Linked DNA regions of Halotia branconii CENA392. The protein of the gene in region 1 binds, or shares a complex with, the protein of each later gene. Links are inferred from orthologs where the notes say so. Each region holds a gene or a part of one and is shown on either strand. Other genes may lie near its edges.

Region 1 (3,846 bases):
CTACTATTCCTGGTAATCTGAGTCGCTCAAACAAAATTGGTACAATTAAAACGACCACTAGTAAAATAGCAAAGGCAATAATTGGCTCCTTGCTCAGAACTTGGGCTGTTGGTTCTATAGCTAGAACTTGTGATATTCGTTCCATAGATAGGACTTAAAGGGGCGACGGTGAAGTTGTGATTACCCTAAAAGCAATCTTCCGATCAATATAAATAACCGTAAAAGTCACCCTGACGAAAAATCAAAAAATCCTAACTTACACTACCTAGGCAATTATCTAATAACTAACTACCTAGGGGTGGATTTGACTTAATATAAACCGTAAGCGATCATAGTCATCTTTCAACAGTACGCTTAGAGTACGTCCAGCTTTAATTAGCCATTGTCGGTCAGCTTTACGTAACTGGTAAACTTCACGAATAGCTGCTGCGATTAAAGATTCTACTGGCGCACCATTTATAGAAAGTAATGTCCGCAAAAAATCTAGTTCTTCGGTGAATTGAATTATTGCTTCTGGTTCACATCGATAAACAGCTTGATGAATTTGTGGGGGACGGGGAGGTAGATACTGATATATTGCTTGGTTATAACCTAGAGTAAGAGATGGCTGCTCAAATCCGACGATCGCAGCCTTAAATTCAGTTTTGAGCATAGCAAAAATCTGGGGTTGTTCTTCACGCAAATCCTGCAATGACAACCCCAGAGCCACAGCCCGATGTACAGAATCTACAGGCATAGTCGTAGCATAATACACCACAGCATAAACTTGATTGCCTGACTCTTCATCCACAGAACATACCCAACTACCAAAAGGCGGCATCGGCGGAAAACTTAAGTCTTCCGGCTCTAAACACTGTGCCAAAAATTCAGTAGTAGTAGTTTCGATCACCTCCGCAATGTGATTGGGATGGCGATCGCCTGTGGCAAACTGTGGTAAAGGAAGGCGCATCTTGGTTTCTTGTCAGTTATCAGCGATGCACTGAGTTTCGACTTCGCGGCAATCGAGCGAAGTCGAGATTCAACTACCGCGTAGTCGAAGTGTTGTCAGTAGTTAGTACTTTGTTCTATTTTCCTTTTTTACGTCCTGCTGTGATTTCTACAGCTTCCAATTCCGATAAGCGAAAAGTAACTAATTTATCCCAGTTACCACCTTCAAATAATACAGCCACCTTACCATCGCTGACTCGTTGCACAAGTCCTTCAGAGCGATAATAAGTATCTGCGGGGTTGTTAACGCGAACCGTTGCTCCAGGCAGAATCATCATGTTTACCTTCGCTAGTTTACTATTAATAGCTTAATACTTGTTAACTGTCAGTTGTCAGGTGAAAAAGAACTATGGAAAGAGTCACCAATGCCCAATGCCCCAAGTCGGCGAACGACCCTCTCAATCTATAAAAGGAGGAGTTCCTCGCCGACTTTCTATTAATAATACTTCTGTCGTTGGCGAAAATTCGCTACCGATTCTACTATTCCTAAAGAGATAAAATTAGTCAACATAGCAGAACGTCCGTAACTCATCCAAGGTAAAGGTATTCCTGCTACTGGTGCTAAACCAACAGTCATACCCACGTTTACAAGCAATTCAAAGACAATCATAGATAAAACACCAATAGCCAACAGCGAACCAAAATTGTCTTTGGCTGTTTGAGCTATACGCAACAAACGGAAGCAAATTAAGCAAAATGCAAACAACACAACCAAACAACCGACAAAACCAAATTCTTCACCGACTGCGGAAAAAATAAAATCTGTATGCTGTTCGGGTACAAAATTCAGTTGAGTCATTGGCCCTTTAAATAAACCCCATCCCCAAATCTCACCCGCCCCAATCGCAATTCGTGATTGGTGTTGGTGATAGCCAGCGCCTAAAAGGTCGTGTCCGGGGCGCAGAAATACAGTTAATCGGGCTTTTTGGTAATCTTTTAAAATATGATTCCAGGCAAATACTCCTAATTCCCCACCTAGAAGGTTAAGAGCCGCTGTGCTGATCCCATTCAGACCAAATCTACGCCAGGGAAGAGTCCGCCAACCCAAAATACCCATAGCGACCACCCAAACTAACCCTAAAATTCCAAAAGATACTTCTTGATTTAATGAAACTATCGGTGCGGACAAAGGCCAATTTGTACTGAACAAAATAGCAGAAACTACAGGCGATATCATCAAAATCAACCAGCCTGGGTTGGCATTTGCCCAATAAAGCATTCCTAAAACGATCGCCGCAAATACCAATGATGTGGCTAAATCTGGCTGCAAAAAGACCAATCCCCAAGGAATAGCAGTAATTGCCAGCACCCGAAACACACTTTCGAGGGTGGAAGCTGTGCGTTTATGTAATAGAGCCGCCAAGGTGATGATTACGCCTATTTTGGCAAATTCCGAGGGTTGGACATTGAAGCCAGCAACACTGATCCAGCGCTGTGCACCTTTGGCACTAGTACCAGCAATCATCACTGTAATTAGACTGAGACTCGTCAGTGCGTATGTTATCCAATGCCACTGAATCAAGTTTTCATAACGGCAACGGGCTAAAAACAACGCTATTAAAACGCCGATCCCAGCTACCAACCAATGCCACCACCAATCGGTTACGGGCTGTTTGAGTTCTGTACTCAAAATCATGATGCCGCCAAATATACTGATACCTATAGGTAAACAAAATAACAACCAATCTACTTGCTGCCAGGGCTTAACCCAATACTTCCAACGAACTTTGGGAAAGGAACGTTTTAATAACATTGTGCAATTTTAAACTTTAGAATTGACTATTAATATAGCGATTCTTAGATAAAAAACTACAGGGCATGGGGCATTGAGCATAGATATTATTATTCTCCCCTGCCCCAGTCACTGAGCGTAGTCGAAGTGCTGCTCCTCTGCCTTGTTACTATGTCAGTGCAGCCACAGACACTTTACCAGCAATTGCTAGAGCGATCGCTTTTAATGCTTTGGCAGAGGCCGAATCTGGTTCAGCAACGACTATCGGCACACCATTATCACCACCAACTCTCGTCGGAATTTCTAGTGGTATGCATCCTAATAAGGGAACTCCCAACTCTGATGCTGTTTTAGAGCCACCACCAGAACCAAAGATGTCATATTGCTTATCTGGCATATCTGGGGGGATAAAATAACTCATATTTTCTACGATCCCCAATACGGATATGTTTAATTGCTGAAACATTTTTAACCCTTTACGGGAATCTAACAATGCTACAGTTTGCGGGGTAGTAACAATTATTGCGCCCGACATTGGTACTGCTTGGGTTAAAGTTAGCTGAGCATCACCAGTTCCTGGTGGCATATCTACAATCAAATAATCCAGCTCTCCCCATTCGACTTGATAGAGAAATTGGCGAATTACTCCGTTAAGCATTGGGCCACGCCAAATTACTGGTTGATCTCTGTCAATCAAAAAGCCCATTGAAACCAATTTGACACCATGATTAAAAGCAGGTTCTAGAACTTCACCTTTATCTGTGGAACGCACAACAATTTGAGCATCGGCTAGCCCTAACATGGTGGGGTCATTAGGCCCGTAAATATCGGCATCTAATAAGCCGACTTTAGCTCCAGTTTGCGCCAAAGCCACTGCTATGTTTACCGCCACCGTACTTTTACCAACACCACCTTTGCCACTGGAGACAGCCAGAATATTTTTAACACCAGGAACGCCAGTGCGATCTGGTAGGTTTTTCTGCTGGGGTGTTTCTGCTGTCACTTCTACATTTACCTCTGTGACACTAGGTAGCTTTTTAACCGCTTTTTCACAATCTTCGATAATAAATTCACGTAATGGACAAGCAGGTGTAGTCAATACCAAAGTGAAGCTAACCTTGCCACCG
Region 2 (3,828 bases), 3.8 Mb from region 1 along the record:
AGTTTGCTCTTGTTCATTGTTTTCAAACAATTCGTCTAGTTCTGCATCTTCATCTTCTTGCTCAAATTTTGGACTGATGATCCCTGCTGATTGAAGACTGCGATAAACTCCTTCAACATCTTTTTTAGTTTGTTTACCAAACTTTCTCTTAGTAAATATTTCATCAAACAAAGTATGAATTTCTCGGTCGATATCTGCCAATTTTTGAAACCGAGGACTACAGCGACTAAATATTTCTGTCGCTAAAGAACGCATCTGCTCGACAAAGTTATTTAACTCAGTCCGTTTTCTCTTAATTTGTTTTAGCAACCATTGATGTTCTTTATCTAAAGCTTCCAAACGAATATGAAAAGAAGAGAGAGCCAGCGATTTTGTTGGGTGGGGTTGGGATGAAGATGATGCTGGTCGATGCATAAAAAAGATAAGTTTAATTGGATTACAAGGCAGAATTTGCTTTTAGCTTTCAGTTGATACTAATTTGCGTTCTATTGTAGTAGTTCAAGGTTGATGAGATTGCTACCTTGCGGGAACGCTTGTGCGAACCTTCCATTTTGTTTCAGTCGCAATAACGGAAGAAGTACCGTATTTGACAGAAAAACTAGTATAAAAATTTACACAATAAATCTAAATACTGATAAATTTGAGCAATTGATATTGTCAGATTAAACAGTATTTACACCTTACTATTTTTTTGTATATACACATAGTCACAACAACTCTTTGAGCTATTGCCCCGTAACCCATGCCCCATGACGGCAGTTGCTCCACTTGGGGAGACCCCAAGACCCACAAGGGGTGCGGCAGTCGCACAAGAGGGGAAACCACGCCAGTTCCTTCAAGTCGAGAAACCCGCCCAATGCCCAATGCCCACTTGCCCTGAGCGAAGTCGTTCGACGGAGTCGTTCCCGAAGGGTAGGGATGCCCAATGCCCCATGCCCCATGCCTCTTATCAATTAATCGCCAGGAGTCACGACTGAAGATTTTTCAGATTGAGATTTCAGATATTTGCCTGGATATTTATGTTGAAAATAAGCTTCTAGTACTTGTAAAACCATTGGGCCACAATCAGTACCTCCGTGACCGCCAGAGTTTTCCCCAAACGCTACCACTGCAATTTCTGGCTTATTACTAGGGGCATAAGCACCAAACCAAGTATGATTGGGACGACCAACACCAGCCTCCGCCGTACCGCTTTTTCCTGATGTGGGGGGGATTGATGGCACATTTAAAAGTTTACCTGTACCTTCTGTTACCACTTTTCGTAGTCCATCACGAAGAACTTTGATAGTTGACGGTTTCATATCTAATGATTCCCGCCAGCTTTTTGCTTCTTCATGATCTTTGAGCAAATGTGGCTTGACTCTATACCCACCATTCGCTGGGACAGAAAACATAATCACTGCTTGTAGTGGTGTGACTTGTAAAGCGCCTTGACCAATGGACATATTGATAGTGTCGCCTATAGTCCAAGGCATTTTAAAAACTTTCTGTTTCCATATCTCATCTGGAACTAAGCCTCTTGATTCTTCGTTGGCAAACTCAATACCAGTTTTTTGACCAAATCCATATTCGCGACTCCATTTAATCAACGTTGGGCCACCGACTTTTCTGCCAACTTGATAAAAGAAGGTATCACTACTCATGGCGATCGCTCTAGGAAATCCTAATGGCCCAAATCCGGCATGATTCCATTCGCCAAAAGTCACTCCACCAATGGTCAGAGAACCAAATGTTTGTAGTACTGTGTCAGGAGAAAATTTACCCGATTCTAAACCAGATGTCGTAGTAATAATTTTGAAGGTACTGGCAGGTGGAAAGGCACTAAGGACACGATTAACCAAGGGATGGTTCTTACCTTGGACACTTTGCCAATCTTCCTGGGAAAGTTTTTGCTTGGAGAAAATATTAGGATCAAAGGTAGGATGAGATGCCATTGCTAAGACAGCACCATTATTTGGGTCAATTGCCACAACTGCACCTTGTAATTTTCCTAAAGCTTTGTCTGCTGCTTTCTGCACCTCTAAATCTAGGGTTAAGTGCAAATCTGTACCAGATTTTGCTTGTTGTTCTCCTATTACCCGGATAAACTTACCTGTACCATCTACTTCTACTTGCTTACCGCCCCATTCACCCCGCAGTGTTTTTTCGTAAGCTTTTTCGATTCCCATTTGACCAATTACGTCTCCTAGTCGGTAGCCTTCATCTTTCCTGGCTTTCAACTGGTCAGGAGTAAGTTCTCGTGTATATCCCAGCACATGTGCTAAGGCTTTGCCATGAGGATAATAACGAACTGCTTCTGTATTTATTTCTACTTCTGGAAGTTCGCTTTCATATTCTTTTAAAGCTGTAATTTGTACTTCGTTCAAGTCCCGTGCCACTCGGATTAGTGAAGAAGAGTTAGGACCTGCTTCTTCTAATTTTTTTTCCATCTCCTCTGGGGAAATGTGAAGAATTTTTTCTAAACGCGAACCGACAATTGACCAAGAAGGCTTAGTATGAGCCATTGGCAACAGATATACAGAATGGGGATAACGTGTACTAGCTAAAAGCTTGCCATTGCGGTCAAAAATATTACCCCGTTCTGGTAGTTTAGGAATCATCCGTATCCTGTTAGACTCTGCTCGTTGGCGGAGTTTTGGCCCTTCAACGATTTGCAAATATGCCAAACGAACTCCAATACCAGTAGTCATTAATAAGGTAAATATAATTAAAAATATTGACTGCAAGCCACGTCCTACTGTACGTGTATCTTTTTTGCTATTGGAGAAAGATGATGAAAATAAAGCCATAAAATAACCTTAATATGATTTTATACAATATTTTTTAACTATTACCGTATATATAGCGGTTTTATTTTGAATAAAATACACCACTCTAGCCCATAGACTCTAGTTCCTAGCCCCTTTTCCTTACTGGAGTGTATTGGATACAACCGAGAAGCGATACAGAGCTTGTAACAATTGAGAAAGTATATTCCTGAACAACTGTTTTTGACAGATACAATAAACCAAAGTGTTTACTGAAAGATGATGTATAAAGGATTAAAGTGAAGACTCCACGGATAAACCTGCTTAGCTGATATAGAAGCATCTAAAATTTTATCCTTCATAACTTTATCCTTCAAATTTTCTTGAGGCTACATTGACTCAACGAAATCACGTAAAATTACGGCATTCTACTGAAGATTATGGCTCAAACTTTCATGCAGAATCAGAGGGGGATAACGACTTTTCAGCCACTTGATGTTGAATTGCGTAACGTGTTCAAGTTTTTTAACGAAGAACCCGCAGTACATGGAATAGATTTAGATGTGAGGCAGGGGGAGTTCTTTAGTATTTTAGGTCCTTCTGGCTGCGGAAAGACCACAACTCTACGCTTAATTGCTGGATTTGAGAGGGTTGATGCTGGCAAGGTATTGATTCAAGGTCAGCCGATGACTCATGTCCCTCCTTATCGCCGACCCGTGAATACTGTGTTTCAAAGCTATGCTTTGTTTAATCACCTGAATGTGTGGGAAAATATTGCTTTTGGGCTGCGGTTGCAAAAATTACGCAAATCAGAAATTGAGAGCCGAGTTAAAGATGCTTTAAAGTTAGTAAAAATGGAAAGTCTGCGATCGCGCTTTCCTAGTCAGCTTTCTGGTGGTCAACAGCAGCGAGTCGCCTTAGCAAGAGCTTTAGTCAACCGTCCGGCTGTGGTGCTGCTAGATGAACCTTTGGGGGCGTTAGATTTGAAACTGCGTAAGGAAATGCAGTTTGAGTTATCAAATTTACACAGAGATTTAGGTTTAACTTTTGTATTGGTGACACACGACCAAGAAGAAGCGCT

Evidence for each region. Proteins that work in one complex are often made in the same cells at the same time.
Region 2: the proteins of rodA (region 1) and mrdA are in contact, whole or in part, in a crystal structure (PDB 6PL5), measured with the Thermus thermophilus proteins. The link is inferred for Halotia branconii CENA392 from one-to-one orthologs. Residues at the interface, in WP_223903423.1 of Thermus thermophilus: Phe161, Val165, Phe168, Val169, Leu172, Pro198, Tyr199, Glu202, Tyr211, Arg212, Asp213, Gln220, Val221, Gln223, Ser224, Ile226, Ala227, Ile228, Gly229, Ser230, Gly266, Phe267, Val270, Leu274, Tyr277, Gly278, Leu281, Phe285, Leu289, Arg297; in WP_223903432.1 of Thermus thermophilus: Arg4, Ile5, His6, Leu8, Ala9, Phe12, Ala15, Leu16, Leu19, Gly20, Arg22, Ala23, Trp24, Leu26, Gln27, Val28, Tyr31, Tyr34, Leu36, Leu43, Thr45, Asp47, Lys156, Gln157, Gly158, Ser160, Val184, Leu201, Glu202.

Annotation. Positions count from the first base shown.
Region 1 is NZ_CP124543.1:641,670-645,515, reverse strand. Bases 583-3,458 are described here. They hold rodA (rod shape-determining protein RodA), read right to left. Parts: upstream 2,741-3,458; coding sequence 1,424-2,740; downstream 583-1,423. Other genes in these bases: QI031_RS02865 (Mrp/NBP35 family ATP-binding protein), read right to left, coding at 2,889-3,458; QI031_RS02875 (NAD(P)H dehydrogenase subunit NdhS), read right to left, coding at 1,065-1,262; QI031_RS02880 (HAS-barrel domain-containing protein), read right to left, coding at 583-949. Also shown: QI031_RS02885 (cation:proton antiporter domain-containing protein), read right to left, coding at 1-145; more of QI031_RS02880, read right to left, coding at 293-582; more of QI031_RS02865, read right to left, coding at 3,459-3,846. UniProt on the Escherichia coli protein: Peptidoglycan polymerase that is essential for cell wall elongation. Also required for the maintenance of the rod cell shape. Functions probably in conjunction with the penicillin-binding protein 2 (mrdA).
Region 2 is NZ_CP124543.1:4,458,669-4,462,496, reverse strand. What follows is about bases 372-3,229. They hold mrdA (penicillin-binding protein 2), read right to left. Parts: upstream 2,790-3,229; coding sequence 954-2,789; downstream 372-953. Other genes in these bases: QI031_RS19635 (ABC transporter ATP-binding protein), read left to right, coding at 3,188-3,229; QI031_RS19645 (J domain-containing protein), read right to left, coding at 372-414. In the rest of the region: more of QI031_RS19645, read right to left, coding at 1-371; more of QI031_RS19635, read left to right, coding at 3,230-3,828. UniProt on the Escherichia coli protein: Catalyzes cross-linking of the peptidoglycan cell wall. Responsible for the determination of the rod shape of the cell. Is probably required for lateral peptidoglycan synthesis and maintenance of the correct diameter during lateral and centripetal growth.